DNA from 2 places in the Mycobacterium sp. DBP42 genome. Region 1 is predicted to be linked to the other one. Evidence: riboswitches for the same ligand, from Rfam matches in the RefSeq annotation. Region 1 holds a riboswitch; the other holds the start of a gene.

Region 1 (7,603 bases):
AGCAGGATGCTCATCACCTCGGCACCGGACACTCCGTCGACCGCGGCGTGGTGCATCTTCGTCAGCACCGCGACCCCGCCGTCTTCGAGTCCGTGGATGACGTACACCTCCCAGAGCGGACGGGCCCGGTCGAGCTGGCGGCCGATGATCCGAGCCACCTGCTCGGCCAGCTGTCGCTCGTCGCCCGGTGTGGGCAGGGCCAGCTCGCGGACGTGGTACTCGATGTCGAAGGAGCCGTCGTCGACCCAGTACGGGTAGTCGAGGGAGAAGGGCACCTGGGCGAGCCGCCAGCGGAAGGTGGGCAGCAGGTGCAGGCGTTCGCTGATGACCCCGCGAACGAGGGCGGCGTCGAGCGGCTCGCCCGATGCGGTGTGGGAGTCGTAGATGCCGAGAACACTGACGTGCCCTTGGACACGGTCGTTTTCCATGGCCAGGAACTGCGCGTCGAGGCTGGTCAGTTGTCGCATGTGAAGATCGTCCGCCGGCAGCGTCCGCATTCTCTTGTCTGCCTGCGCCAACGCAGTGCGCGGTGGTTGTCCAATTTGCCTACCGCCGGGCGGGAGCGGCGCTACCGTGCAGGGCATGGAGCCGGCCTGGGCGGGCGTGCACGAGGACGAGCAGCGGCGAGTGTGGTCGGCGGTGTTGCGGCCGGCTGCCGCCGAACTCACCGAGCGGGCCCGCGAAATCTCCGATGCGGTGAACGATTACACCCGGGCGCGGCTGGGCGATCTGCTGGTCGACGAGCAGGCGCTGGAGGTCAACCGGGCGAGTACCGAGGCCAGCATTCGCGACTTTGCACAGGTGTTGGCCGCCGGCGACGATCCGCTGGCGGCGGTGCAGCTGCAGTCGCCGACACTCGACTATGCGCGCGACGGAGCGCAACACGGCATCCCGCTGACCACGCTGATGCGCAGTTATCGCCTCGCGCACGCCGCCACCGCGACTCATTTCAACGCGATTCTGCAGAACCACGCGGGCAGCGCCGAAGAGCTGCAGCTGGCTTCGGAGCTGGGGTCGGCGTGGATGTTCGCCTATGTCGACGCTGCGCTGTGCCTGGTGGAGGAGGTGTACACCGCCGAACGCGATCGATGGTTGCGCAGCGCCGCCGCCAGCCAAGCAGAAACCATCGCCACGATCCTGGCCGGTGAACCCATCGACACCGACGTGGCCACCCGGCGGCTTCGCCACGACGTCCGCCGGGTCCATGTCGCAGCGATCGCCTGGCTCGAATCCCACGAAGAAGGCCGCAATACGCAAGCCGTCCTCGAAGCGGCGATCCGCGATATCGCCTCCGCCATCGGCAATCAGAACCCCCTCGTGCATCCGCTGGGGATCCTGTCCACGGCTGCCTGGATCAGCTCGCACAGCCACATCCCGTCGAAAGTTTTGGACGAGTTGCGGTTTCGTACTGCGAAGGCGCCAGGCGTGCGGGTTGCGATCGGCGAGCCGGCTTCCGGAATCGGGGGTTTTCGGTCCAGCTACATGGAAGCCGTCGAGGCACAAAGGGTCGCACGACTGGCCGGCCGGGCCGTCGGCAGCGTCACCCGCTACGACAATGTGGCGCTGCGTGCCCTCGCGACCGCGAACGTCGACCAGGCGCGCGACTTCGTGCGACGCGAACTCGGACCGCTCGGGGCGACGGACGAAACCACCCGGCGGTTGGCCGCCACGGTGCGCGCCTATCTCGACGAGAATTGCAGTCGCGGACGAACAGCCAAGCGGCTCCACGTCCACGACAACACCGTCGCGTACCGGATTCGTCAGGCGGAGGAACTGTTGGGCAGGTCGTTGGAGCGGCGCACCCTCGAGTTGCGTGTCGCGCTGGCCCTGGCCGATGTGGTCGCCGAGACCTCCGATTCCGCAACGACGTCCGCTTCTCTGCGGCCGGCCAACTGACTGACCCACCCCCCGGTCACACCCGGCCGAGCATCGCGTCGCGCACCCGTCCGACGCCGGCGAGGCGCGCCAGGTCGCCGATCAGAACGGGTGCGACGGCACCGATTCCGGCGAGTAGCCGCACGCCGACCGAGGCGACCGTGGTCTCCGGGGTGCCGCGCTCGATGGCCCCGGCCACTGCCCGGGCGACATCTTCGGGTGAACTCGTGCCGAATCCTCGCGGAACGGTGACGCCGGTGTCCGCCAGCATCCCCGCATCGCGGATCGGGCCGGGAAAGATCGTGGAAACCCCGATACCGGTGCCGTGCAGTTCTTGTCGCAGGGCCAGGCCGAGGCCGCGTAGGCCCCATTTGGTCGCCGTGTAGACCGCGCCGTTCCCCGGTGTCGCGATGAGTCCGGCTCCCGAGGAGATGAAGACGATGTGGCCCTGGCCGCGGCGTTGCATCGACGTCACCGCCGCACGGGCAAGCGCCGCCGGGGCCAGCAGGTTGATACGCACGGCGTCTTCGATCTCGCTGTCGCTGAGCATCGCGAGGTCCTGTGGGATGCCGACGCCTGCATTGGCGACGAGGATGTCCACATCGCCTGTACGGTCCATCAGATCCCGCACCGCGTCCAGGTCGGTCAGATCTGCGGTCAACGCACGCGCGGACGGGCCGAGTTCACCGACCAGCTTTTTGAGCGCCAGCTCGCGCCGGCCGGTCACCGTGAGTGAGCACCCACGCCCGGCGAGTTCGCACGCGATGGCCCGGCCGATTCCACCCGTCGCGCCGGTCACCAGCGCGCTACGGCCCTTCAGTTGCATGTCACGTCCTCGGATGTGGTTGATTACTTGGATAATTCGGCGACGCGTGCCCCGAGCCACCGCGCCAGTGGCGGGGCATACCGTGAGAGCACATACATCACGTGCGCTTCGGCGGCGATCGGAGCGACCGCGCGGTTGCGGTCGACTGCGCGCAGGATGTTCTTGGCCACGCGCTCAGGGGTGTACCCGCGCTTGTGGTACGTCGATTCGAGATGTCTGCGCCGCGCGTCAACGTCCCCGCTGCCGCGGATGAGGCTGTTCTGCGTGATGGCGGTGTTGATGATGCCGGGACATATCGCGGTGACGCCGATGCCGTGGGGCTTGAGTTCCATGCGCAGCGCTTCGGACAAACCGAGTACTGCGAACTTCGTTGCGCTGTAGGCGGTCAGCTGCGGGTTGGCCAGGAGGCCGGCCGCCGAGGACAGGTTGACGACGTGTCCACCGCGACCCGCGTCGATCATGGTGGGCAGGAATGCGCTGCAGCCGTGCACCACACCCATCAGGTTGACGTCGATCAACCATTGCCAATCTTTACTGTCGGTGTCCAGGAATCCGCCCACCAGGCCGACTCCGGCGTTGTTGACCACCAGGTCCACCTGGCCGAAATATTCGGCGGTGGCGTCGGCGAATCGTGTCATCGATTCGGTCTCGGACACGTCCGCCCACGAGGTCAGAACCTGCGCACCGTGGGCGCGGGCTGCGTCAGCGGTGTCGGACAGGCCGGCCTCGTCGACGTCGCACAGGGCCAGGTGGGCGTGGCGCCGGGCGCACAACAGGGCCAGTTCGCGGCCGATACCGCTGCCGGCGCCGGTGATGACCACCACCCGATCGGTCAGGTCAGCGGTCTTGAATCGAGGTCCAGTTATGGGCATGCACCGACGCTATGGACACGGCGTGGCCGCCCGCTCGTGCCGATGAGCCAACGTGTACGCGGCCGGTTGTCGCAACGCGCCAATCGGCCGCGTTCACCCCAGGTGCTGGACGAGATGGGCGGCAATGCGTTTCGTCGCGTCATGGGCGGTGGCCACCTCTGATCTGGTGAAGCCGTGGTCGATGCCCGGAAAACAATGGTGAGTGGTCAGGACACCCGCGTCGGACAATCGTGCCGCCAGCTCGTCGCCCTCGGGGCCCAAGGTGTCGAGGGCGCCGGTCAGAACCAACGTCGGCGGCATCGCGTCAGCGAGGTCGTCATCAAAGCGAGGAGAGGCCAGCGGTTCTCGTGAGCGGTCCGTATCCACTAGGTAGGCGTCGATCACAAGTCGTTGGATCCTTCGCGATATGCGCGGACGTGCCTTGCCGGAAGTGCGGTCGGCACGGCTGAGGTCGACGACGGGAAACGCCAATACCGCCGCCCGCAAACTGATTTCGCCGGTGAGATATGCCTGCTGACACACGTTGATTGCGAGCTTTGCGCCGGCGCTCGCACCTGTCACCGATAATCGGGCCGCGTCCCAGCCGCGGCGGCCGGCCTCACTGCGTACCCACAACGCGACGTCGAAGCATTGTTGTTCGGCGACCGGGTATCGAACCTGCGGCGCCGTGGCGTAGTCGGCCAAGACGACCACTGCACCGGCCTCTGCCGCGATGTAGTGCGCGAGGTACTCCTCTTGCCGTGGATTGCGAACGATGAAGGCGCCGCCGTGTAGGTGCAGGTTGACCGGCGGCCCGTCCGCGCCGGCCTTGGCGAGCGGGGCATCAGGGTGCGGTGAGTAGATGAAACACCGGACCGCGCCGTGACGTGTGGCCACGTCGACGATTTCGGGCGGGTCGATCCGTTGGGTCGCGGAACCGAAACTGCGTGGGGTGGGTACGAGCGGCAGCAGGCGCTGGGCCACGTGCGCTGAGAGTCGTGCGCCTGCTCGCCGCGTTCTGCTGGACGTAGCTGTGTTCACTCCGCGGAACGGTAGCCAAGGCCGCTCGACGCCGGCTTGTCGTGAAGAGCTGAAAAGTGTGGTTGTCGTTGGTCGAAGACGACAGACGGCGATCTGGAGTGTTGCATTCAGCCGGTATCGCGCATCAACCCCTGCAGCGCTGTTTCGGCGAGCCGACGGGCGTGTGCCTCGGTGAGCGCGCAATGTCCGGTCAGCCGGCGGAAGATGAGTGGACCGAACAGGATGTCGATGACGTCGTCGATCGCGACGGCGGCGTCGGCATCACCGCGGGCCACACCACGCTGCCATAGCTCGGTGATCGCCGCACGCCGACCGCTGAGAAAGTACTCGCGGAAATATGCTGCGCCCGTTCGGTCCTCGACGCAGGCCGCGAGCAACTGGGCGAATACCTCGCCGCGAGCACCGGCGTAGAACGCCGATACACGTACCACCTGCTCGACGAGATCGCCTGCGGTGGTGCCGGTATCGGGCAGAGGCAGTGATTCGGCCATCATGGTGCCGAAGGCTTCGGCCGCGATGGCGGTCCGCGATGGCCAGTGTTTGTAGATGGTGGCTTTGCTGGCGCCGGATCGGGCGGCGATCGCGTCGACCGTGGCGGCAGGGTATCCGCCCTCGTCGAGCAATGTCGCGGTGGCGTCGAGGATGGACTGATGGACGCGGTCGCTGCGTGCGCCGGTGGGGCGGACGAAATCCTCGCCCGCCCCACCGGCTATCGCCTCAGCTCGCGGCGACATCATCGAAATCCGTTGATTCCGAGACGCTTCGCCATTGCGCGAGCTCGGTTTGCACGTGCGCGATCTTGCCTTCGACCGCCGCGATGGTGTCGTTGCCCAGCATCAGACGCAGTGGGGGCTGTTCGGCTTCGGCGACGTCGATGATCGCCTTGGCTGCCTTCACCGGGTCGCCCGGCTGGTCGTGATTGCGCTCTGCTGCAGCGCCGCGCATCTGTCCGGCGGGGCCAGTTGCGTAGTCGTCGATGATGTTGCGCTGGGTCTGCAGGCTCGACGAATCGAGGAAGTCGGTGCGGAAGTAGCCGGGCTCGACCACCATGACATGGACGCCGAGCGGCTGCAGTTCGGCGTGCAGCGCTTCGGAGAGTGCCTCGACGGCGAACTTGGTCGATGCGTAGACGCCCCAACCGGGCGAGCCGACGAATCCGCCGACCGAGGAGATGTTGACGATGGTGCCGGCCCGCTGGGCCCGCAGCACCGGGGTGACGGCCCGGGTCACGGTCAGCAGGCCGAAGACGTTGGTCTCGTAGACAGCGCGTACCTCGGCGTCGGTGGCCTCCTCGACGGCTCCGAGCAGGCCGCGTCCGGCGTTGTTGATCAGTACATCGATCCGGCCGAAGCGTTCCACCGCGGCCTGCGCGGCCTGTTGTGCCTGCGCTTCGTTGGTGACGTCCAGGGCGACGGCGAGCACGTTGTCGTCCTCGCCGAGTGCGGCGGTGACGGCGGCGGCGTCACGCGCGGTGGCGACCACCTGGTGTCCGCGGGCCAATGCGTCGCGGGCGATCTGCAATCCGAATCCGCGGGACGCCCCGGTGATGAACCAAACGCTCATGTCTGTGACCACCTATTCTGAGCTATCTGAACTGTACGTTCAGTTTAGTTACGATGATGGCCTGTGCAACTGGGACGAGGCCGGGATTATTCCGACCGGCTGACACCGCCGGCCGAGTAGCATCCGTCACATAACTCAATACGTCGATGACGCATTGCGGGAGAACCTCCGATTTGGGAGGCGCCGTAGGAGCAAATCCTCCCCGGGAATCTCTCAGGCCCAGTACCGCAGTGTCGAGGCAACTCTGGAGAACAGCGCGGTCTCACGCGCTTACCGAAGGTGAAAGGCGCGACGCGCCAAATCTCTCAGGTTTCAGGACAGAGCGGGGAGATGTCACCACACATACCCGGAGTTGTAGTCATGACGATCAGTGTTTTCGAACTGTTTTCGGTCGGGATCGGCCCGTCCAGCTCACACACCGTCGGCCCGATGCGGGCCGCGGGCATGTTCGTCGACGAACTTGCCAGTCGCAATGCGGTCGATCGCGTCGCCGAGGTCACGGTGGACTTGCTCGGTTCGCTGGCGGCGACCGGTGCCGGACACGGCACGTTGCCGGCGATCCTGCTGGGATTGGAGGGCTGTCGGCCCGAGACCATCGAGACCGACGAGATGGAACGGCGGCTCACCAAGATTCGCGCCGACGGCAAGATCCGGTTGGCCGGCCGGGTGGTGATCGCGTTGACCGAAGCCGACATTCAACTGCACCCGGGCCGTCGGCTGCCACAACACCCGAATGCCATGACCCTGACGGCGTTTTCGGCCGGCGGCGATACCGTCTATCGCGACACCTACTTTTCGGTGGGTGGCGGTTTCGTCGTCGCTGAATCCCGCTCTGAATCCCGCGCGGAGCCGCAAGCGTCGGTGCGAGAAGACGCCGAAGCCCCATTCCGTTCCGCGGCTGAGTTGCTCGCGTTGACCGAGCGGAACGGGTTGTCGGTGAGCCAGGTGATGCTGCGGCAGGAGTGTGTCGCCCGAACCGAAGTCGAGGTGCGGGAGCGCCTCCTGCACATCCGCGACGTCATGGTCGCCTGCCAGGCCAACGGGATGTCCCGCGACGGTGACCTGCCCGGCAATCTGCGGGTCCGGCGCCGCGCCAAGGACTGGTTCGTGCGACTCGAAGCCGAGGATCCACAGCGTGATCCGGCCTTCGCCGAGGACTGGGTGAACCTGGTGGCGCTCGCGGTCAACGAGGAGAACGCGTCGGGCGGCCGGATCGTGACCGCGCCGACCAACGGCGCGGCCGGAATCATCCCGGCGGTGCTGCACTTTGCAGTGCACTACACCCCGGCCGGAAACGCCGACCCCGACGACACCGCCGTCCGCTTCCTGCTCACCGCCGGGGCCATCGGATCGCTGTACAAGGAGCGGGCCTCGATCTCGGGTGCCGAGGTCGGCTGTCAGGGCGAGGTCGGCTCCGCCGCTTCCATGGCCGCCGCGGGCCTGGCTG
Region 2 (7,603 bases), on a different contig from region 1:
CGATGCACTACCACCAGGTCGACGTCGAAGCCGTGCAGAAGGAGCTGGCCGGCAAGAAGCGCGCCACTCTCGAAGAGCTGCTGACGATCCCGCTCGCGGACTCCTCCCTGTCGTGGTCGCCCGAGGAGATCCACGAAGAGGTGGACAACAACTGCCAGTCGATCCTGGGCTACGTGGTCCGCTGGATCGACGCCGGTGTCGGCTGTTCGAAGGTGCCCGACATTCACAATGTCGCACTGATGGAGGACCGCGCCACACTGCGGATCTCCAGCCAGCTGCTGGCCAACTGGCTGCGCCACGGCATCATCACCGAAGAGGACGTCAAGGCCAGCCTGCGCCGGATGGCCGCGGTCGTCGACGAGCAGAACGCCGGGGATCCGGACTATCTGGCCATGGCTCCCAACCCGGATGACAGCATCGCGTTCGGGGCAGCGCAGGAGTTGATCCTGTCCGGCGCCCAGCAGCCCAACGGTTACACCGAGCCGATCCTGCACCGACGCCGCCGCGAGTTCAAAGCGAGCACCGCCGGTAAGTGATTAGACTGCGGCGGGTCCGGATGACTAGTCGGCGCGAGACGTACAGGGGTTAGGAATGGGCAGGCACAGCATTCCCGACCCCGAGGATGCCGCGGACGAGCCGCACGTCGGCGAGTCCGGCTATCAGCCCGATCGCGGATACCGGGAGCCCCCGGCATACCGGGCCGAGCCCGACTACCGCGCACCCCGGTATGCCGACGGCGACGACGGCTACGAGTCGGACTATCGCGAGCCATACGCGGAAAACGACGAGACGGAATACCTCGAGGCGCAGTACGACGACGGCGAGTACGACGAAGGCGACGGCTTCGACGACGAGTACGTCGACGAGTACCGCGGCGGCTACGCCGACGAGTACGACCCGGAATACGACCCCGAGTACTCCGGGGCGTTTTCCGACGGCGACTTCGCCGACGAGCAGCCGACCACGCAGTTCGGCGCCGTGTCCGAACCACCGCCGCCGTCCACTCCGACGAGCCGCCAGCGCGCCGACTGGGACGGTGAGTGGACCGGCAGCCACCGCGCTGTCGAGTCCGGGCGCCGAGGTGTCAGCATCGGCGTGATCGTCACCCTGGTCACCGTGGTGGCCCTGGTCGGCGCGGTCATCCTGTGGAAGTTCTTCGGTGACGTCCTGGCCGGACGCAGCGACGCCGCCGCCGCGCGGTGTGTCGACGGGGAACTCGGGGTCGCCGTGATCGCCGACCCGACCATCTCGACGCACATCGAGGGACTGGCCAACACGTACAACGAGTCGGTCAGCCCCGTCGGCGACCGCTGCGTCAAGGTACGCGTGCAGTCGGCCGAATCAGACCGGGTGGTCAGCGGTTTCGCCGATGCGTGGCCGAGCGAACTGGGCGACCGTCCGGCACTGTGGATCCCGGCCAGTAGCATCGCCGCGGCGCGGCTGGAAGCCACCGCGGGCGCCAAGACCGTCAGCGACAGCCGCTCCCTGGTCACCTCACCGGTTCTGCTCGCGGTCCGTCCGCAACTCAAGGAAGCTCTGGCACAACAGACCTGGGCCACCCTGCCACAACTGCAGAACAGCCCGGCCGCGATGAACGCGCTCAAGCTTCCCGGTTGGGGCACGCTCAAACTCGCGCTGCCGACGCACAGCAACGGCGATGCCGCTTCCCTGGCCGCCGAGGCCGTCGCCGCGGCTTCGGCCCCTTCGGGCGCACCGGCGACCTCGGGGATAAGCGGTGCCACCAGCTTGCTGCGCGGCCAACCCAAACTCGATGACAGCCAGCTGGGAACCGCCCTGGACGCGCTGCTCAACGCCTCCGATCCGGCGACGGCGCCGGTGCACGCGGTGGCCACCACCGAACAGCAGATCTTCCAGCGGGGAACCTCGCTCGACGATGCCAAGTCCGCCCTCGCCGGGTGGCTGCCACCCGGCCCGACCGCCACCGCCGATTATCCGACGGTTCTGCTGTCCGGGGACTGGCTGGAGAAGGAACAGGTCACGGCGGCCAGCGAGTTCGCCCGCTATCTGCGCAAGCCCGAGCAGCTCGCCGAACTCGCCAAGGCCGGGTTCCGGGCGGAGGGCACGACACCTCCGTCCAGCGATGTCACCGACTTCGGCCGGCTGGCCGCACCGTTGTCGATCGGTGACAACACCACGCGCGTGACGTTGGCCAACGCGACGGCCGCTCCGACGGGAAGCTCCGCGGTCACCATCATGCTCGACCAGTCGATGCCGACCGAGGAGGGCGGCAAGTCCCGGCTGGCCAACGTGGTGGCCGCGCTCAACAACCGGCTCAAGGCACTGCCCGACACCGCGTCGGTCGGCCTGTGGACCTTCGACGGCACCGAAGGGCGCTCGGAGGTTTCCACGGGACCGCTGGCCGAACCGGTGAGCGGGCAGCGTCGCTCCGATGAGTTGACCTCGACGCTCGACGACCAGTCCGCCTCGGGCGGCGGTGCGGTGTCGTTCACCACACTGCGGATGATCTACAACGAGGCGCTGTCGAAATACCGTGAGGGCCAGACCAATTCGATTCTGGTGATCACCACCGGACCGCACACCGATCAGAGCCTGGACGGGCCTGGGCTGCAGGAGTTCATCCGGGGCGCTTTCGACCCGGCGCGCCCGATCGCGGTGAACGTGATCGATTTCGGCAGCGGCTCGGACCGGGCCACCTGGGAAGCCGTCGCACAGGCGAGCAGTGGCACCTACCAACACGTGGTCAGCTCGGCTTCACCCGAGCTGACCACCGCCGTCAACACGATGCTGGGCTGACCCGCCGCGCCGCAGCCGGCCGTCGGAACGCCTGGGTCAGGCGAACGCCTCGACCGGCGGGCAGGAACACACCAGATTCCGGTCGCCGTAGGCCCCGTCGATGCGCCGCACCGGCGGCCACACCTTCGGGCGGAATCCCTTGCCCAGCGGGTACGCGGCCTGCTCGCGGGTGTACGGATGATCCCACTGCGCCACCAGCAGGCACTCGGCGGTGTGCGGGGCGCCGCGCAACGGGTTGTCGTCCACCGGCCACTCCCCCGAACCGACCCGGTCGATCTCGGCGCGAATCGCGATCATCGCGTCGCAGAACGCGTCCACCTCGGCCAGGCTTTCGCTCTCGGTCGGCTCGACCATCAACGTGCCGGCCACCGGGAAGCTCATCGTCGGCGCATGGAAACCGTAGTCCGCCAGTCGCTTTGCCACGTCGTCCACGGTCACGCCGGTGTCCTTGGTGATCCCGCGAAGGTCCAGGATGCACTCGTGGGCGACCATGCCGTTCTCGCCGGTGTAGAGCACCGGGTAGTACTCGTCGAGGCGGCGGGCCACGTAGTTGGCCGAGGCGATCGCGGTCAGCGTGGCCTCTCGTAGGCCGTCGGCACCCATCATCCGGATGTAGGCCCAGGTGATCGGCAGGATCGAGGCCGACCCATACGGGGCGGCCGACACCGTGTGGTCGTCGGGAAGTTCGTCGGCCAGTGGATGGCCCGGCAGGAACGGAGCCAGGTGCGAACGCACCGCAACCGGACCCACCCCGGGGCCGCCGCCGCCGTGCGGGATGCAGAACGTCTTGTGCAGGTTCAGATGGCTGACGTCACCGCCGAAGCGGCCCGGGCGGGCCAACCCGACCAGCGCATTGAGGTTGGCGCCGTCCACGTAGACCTGACCGCCCACATCGTGCACCGCCGCGCAGATGTCGGCGACGTCGTGTTCGTACACCCCGTGCGTCGACGGATACGTGATCATCAGCGCCGCAACGCGATCGGCGTGCTCGGCGATCTTCGCCCGCAGGTCGTCGAGGTCGACGTCTCCGTTCTCGCGGCAGGCCACCACCACCACGCGCATGCCGGCCAGCGCCGCCGAGGCCGCATTGGTGCCGTGAGCGCTCGACGGGATCAGGCAGAGATCGCGGTCGGTGTCACCCCGGGAGACGTGGTAGGCCTTGATCGCCAGCAGGCCGGCGTACTCACCCTGCGAACCGGCGTTGGGCTGCAACGAAATCTGGTCGTAGCCGGTGATCCCGGTGAGCCAATCCTGCAGGTCGGCGATCAGTTTGCGCAGGCCCGGGTTGTCCGATGCCGGGGCGAACGGGTGCTGACGGCCGAATTCGGGCCAGGTGATCGGCTCCATCTCGGCCGCGGCGTTGAGCTTCATCGTGCAGGAGCCCAGCGGAATCATGCTGCGATCCAAGGCAATGTCCTTGTCCGCCAGCGCCCGCAGGTACCGCATCATCTCGGTCTCGGTGCGGTAGGAGTTGAACGCCGGGTGCGTGAGGAAGCTGGAAGTTCTGGCGGTGCGCTCGATCGGATCGGCGTCGGCCGGATTCGCGGCCGGCACCCCGAACGCGTCGAGGACGGCAGCCACGTGCTCATCGGTGGTCGCCTCGTCACAGGAAACCGACACGTGGTCGGCGTCGACGCGCCACAGGTTGACTCCCTTGGCCTTGGCCGCCGTGACGACATCGTCGGCTCGTCCGGGAATGCGGGCCAGCACGGTGTCGAAGTATTTGTCGTGCACCAGGGCGTCGCCGAGTGCGCCCGCGATGGCCGAGGCGTGGCCGTGCACCCGGCGCGCGATCGCGGTCAGTCCTTGTGCGCCGTGGTAGCTGGCGTACATCGCGGCCATCACCGCCAGCAGTACCTGCGCGGTACAGATGTTGCTGGTCGCCTTGTCCCGGCGGATGTGCTGCTCACGGGTCTGCAGCGCCAGCCGGTACGCCGGGGCGCCATCGGCATCGACCGAGACCCCGACCAGCCGGCCCGGCAGCTGCCGGGCATGCTTGGCATGCACGGCCAGATATCCCGCGTGCGGACCACCGAATCCCATTGGCACACCGAACCGCTGGCTGGTTCCGAAGGCCACGTCCGCCCCGATCTCGCCGGGTGGGGTGATCAGGGTGAGCGCCAGCAGGTCGGCGCCGACGGCGACCAGCGCCCCGCGTTCGTGGGCGGCGCTGATCAGCGCAGACCAGTCAGCCACCTGCCCGCTCGCTCCGGGCAGTTGCACGATGACGCCGAAGAACTCGCCGTCCGGGAGCCCCTGGTGCAGATCCGCCGTGACGATCTCGATGCCGAGCGGCTCGGCACGGGTGGCCAGCACGGCGGCGGTCTGCGAGTACACGTCGGTGTCGACGAGCAGCCGATTCGTCTTGGACTTGGTCGCGCGGTGCATCAGTGTCATGGCCTCGGCGGCGGCAGTGCCCTCGTCGAGCATCGACGCGTTGGCCACCTCGAGCCCGGTCAGATCCGACACCATGGTCTGGAAGTTGAGCAGCACCTCGAGACGACCCTGGCTGATCTCGGGCTGGTAGGGCGTGTACGCCGTGTACCAGGCGGGGTTCTCAAGGATGTTGCGCCGCAGCACAGCTGGGGTGAATGTGTCGAAGTAGCCCTGACCGATCATGGAGACCGCGGTCGTGTTGGAGTCGGCCAGCGCGCGCAGCTCGGCCAGTGACTCCTCTTCGGTGGCCGGGGCGGGCAGGCCCTCCAGGCCCGGAGCCACGCCGCCGGCGCCGAGCGCGTCGAGAATTCCTGCCGGCAGAGCCTTGGCGGCGAGTTCGTCGAGCGTTGCCACGCCGATCACGTCGAGCATGGTGGCCACGGCGGCGGCGTTCGGGCCGATGTGACGGTCGGCGAAACGCGATTGATGCTGGTCGGACACGACACTCTCCTGGGGCGCAGACGTGCTCGGACGTCGTGGCAGTCCCTCTCCCTCTGTCGTCGACCCGGTCCGGGCGCCTGAGAGATTCAGCCCCGGTACAGGACTTTTCCCCATGGGCGGGTGCCCATGGGGCACCACTTTCCAGAGGCATCGGGGCCTGGCGCGGTCCTGGGTGCCTGAGAGGTTGACGGAGAGGTGTTGCTCCTTCGGCGTCCGTGACTGGCTGTCACGAAACTCTCCCGCACGAGGGCGATGCGCCGGCAATTCTACCGGCCGGGCACCGATATCGGCGAACAGACGCAGCGCTGCCCCTCGACCGCGGTCGAAGGGCAGCTACGTGTCTGTTGGCGGGAAGAAGTCAGCCGATCTTGCGGTCGCGGCTCTTGCGCCGCGACGCCAACTCATCCTCGGGTGAGGCGATGGACTCCCCGCCGTCGGCGCGCTCGCCCGGGAAGTCGGCGATGGTGCCGGTCAGCTCGCGCATGGCGCCCGACACCGCGATACCGAACACACCCTGGCCGCCCTGCAGCAGGTCGACGACCTCTTCGGCCGAGGTGCACTCGTAGACCGTGGTGCCGTCGGAGAACAGGGTGATGTTGGCCAGATCCTGCACGCCGCGCTGACGCAGATGGTCGACCGCGACCCGGATGTTGTGCAACGAGATGCCGGTGTCCAGCAGGCGCTTGACGATCTTGAGGACCAGGACGTCCTTGAACGAGTACAGGCGCTGACTACCCGATCCGGCGGCGCTCCTGATGGAGGGAACCACCAGTGAGGTGCGGGCCCAGTAATCGAGCTGACGGTAGGTGATACCGGCGATCTGGCAGGCGCTGGGACCGCGGTAACCCACCAGCTCGTCGGGCACGGAGTCGTCGGGGAACAACCCGCCTTGCACGGGTTCGCCGGCTGGCCTGACGGGCGGCTCCGCGCCGCCCCCGGTGGTCAGATCCAACTCTTCCTGCCGTGGCGTGTCACCCACTGTGAATCCTCTCGCCGTTCGAACTCGCCCGCACCGCACTGCCATGTCCTGCAACGCGGCAATCTTCAACGCGACGGTTTGCTGCGAACTCGAATGTGTCGAGCATACGCTTCCCGCCGAGCCCTGATTGCCCGCTGCGAAGAAAGTATGGGGCCCGAATTCCCGCCCGATTGTCTCCCGCGCCGCGTGTCGACTCCGGTATACCCACTTGAGACGTACCCGTGATCTGCGACTGAACAGCGGCGCCGGCGTCGGTCATGTCGCCTTGAAGTCGTCCGGCGAAACGCTGTCGAGGAACTCCTTGAACTTCTCCACCTCGTCCTCACGCACGGTTCCGGCGGCCTCGTCGTCGTTCTCGTCGGGAATGAGCAGGCCGGCCTCGGCCAGCACCGCCTCCTCGACATAGATCGGGACGCCGACCCGCAAGGCGATCGCCACCGAGTCCGACGGCCGGGCTGAGACCTTGATGTCGCGGTCGAAGATCAGGTCGGCGTAGAAAGTGCCTTCCTGAAGGTCGACGATCCGCACCTCTTTGAGCGAATGGCCAAGGGCGGTAATGACATCTCGGATCAAGTCGTGGGTGAGGGGCCGGGTGGGCTCTACGCCCTGCTGCTCCAGCGCGATCGCTGCAGCCTCCGACTGCCCGATCCAGATCGGCAGGTAGCGGTCACCGTTGGACTCCCGCAAAAGCAACACGGGTTGGTTCTGCGGCTGTTCCACCCGAATGCCGACCACGCGAACCTCAGCCATCTGTGCCTGCCCTCCGCACCGCCGTGCCGTTTCGTCGAATCTTCGTCCGTCGCGCAGTCCGCCTCCCGTAGCCAGGAGTCCCGACTCAGACGAACTGGCCGTCAAAACGAGTCTAGTCCTCAGCGATCCAGAACGTCGCGTACGGCGGACTTGATCAAAGACGTGTGCAACGTGATCGCCAAGGCGGCCACTTCACGGGCCAGATCGTCGGCCCGGTCGCGG

What was found. Region 1 has a riboswitch for glycine ahead of E0T84_RS25130 (L-serine ammonia-lyase). Riboswitches for the same ligand answer to the same signal wherever they lie in the genome.
Region 2: linked by a shared signal. The riboswitch ahead of gcvP (aminomethyl-transferring glycine dehydrogenase) and the one ahead of E0T84_RS25130 (L-serine ammonia-lyase) in region 1 are both predicted to bind glycine.

The regions. Positions count from the first base shown of each region.
Region 1 covers NZ_VCMY01000038.1:27,384-34,986, reverse strand. The annotation lists gene E0T84_RS25165 (wax ester/triacylglycerol synthase family O-acyltransferase) at 1-467, opposite strand, end outside; gene E0T84_RS25160 (CdaR family transcriptional regulator) at 583-1,896, shown strand; gene E0T84_RS25155 (SDR family oxidoreductase) at 1,913-2,701, opposite strand; gene E0T84_RS25150 (SDR family NAD(P)-dependent oxidoreductase) at 2,725-3,573, opposite strand; gene E0T84_RS25145 (alpha/beta hydrolase fold domain-containing protein) at 3,667-4,536, opposite strand; gene E0T84_RS25140 (TetR/AcrR family transcriptional regulator) at 4,701-5,330, opposite strand; gene E0T84_RS25135 (oxidoreductase) at 5,311-6,156, opposite strand; glycine riboswitch at 6,391-6,487, shown strand; gene E0T84_RS25130 (L-serine ammonia-lyase) at 6,517-7,603, shown strand, end outside.
Region 2 covers NZ_VCMY01000045.1:13,835-21,437, reverse strand. The annotation lists gene E0T84_RS26850 (malate synthase G) at 1-536, shown strand, start outside; gene E0T84_RS26845 (substrate-binding domain-containing protein) at 592-2,775, shown strand; gene gcvP (aminomethyl-transferring glycine dehydrogenase) at 2,812-5,652, opposite strand; glycine riboswitch at 5,806-5,904, opposite strand; gene E0T84_RS26835 (MerR family transcriptional regulator) at 6,011-6,631, opposite strand; gene E0T84_RS26830 (bifunctional nuclease family protein) at 6,887-7,381, opposite strand; gene E0T84_RS26825 (MerR family transcriptional regulator) at 7,501-7,603, opposite strand, start outside.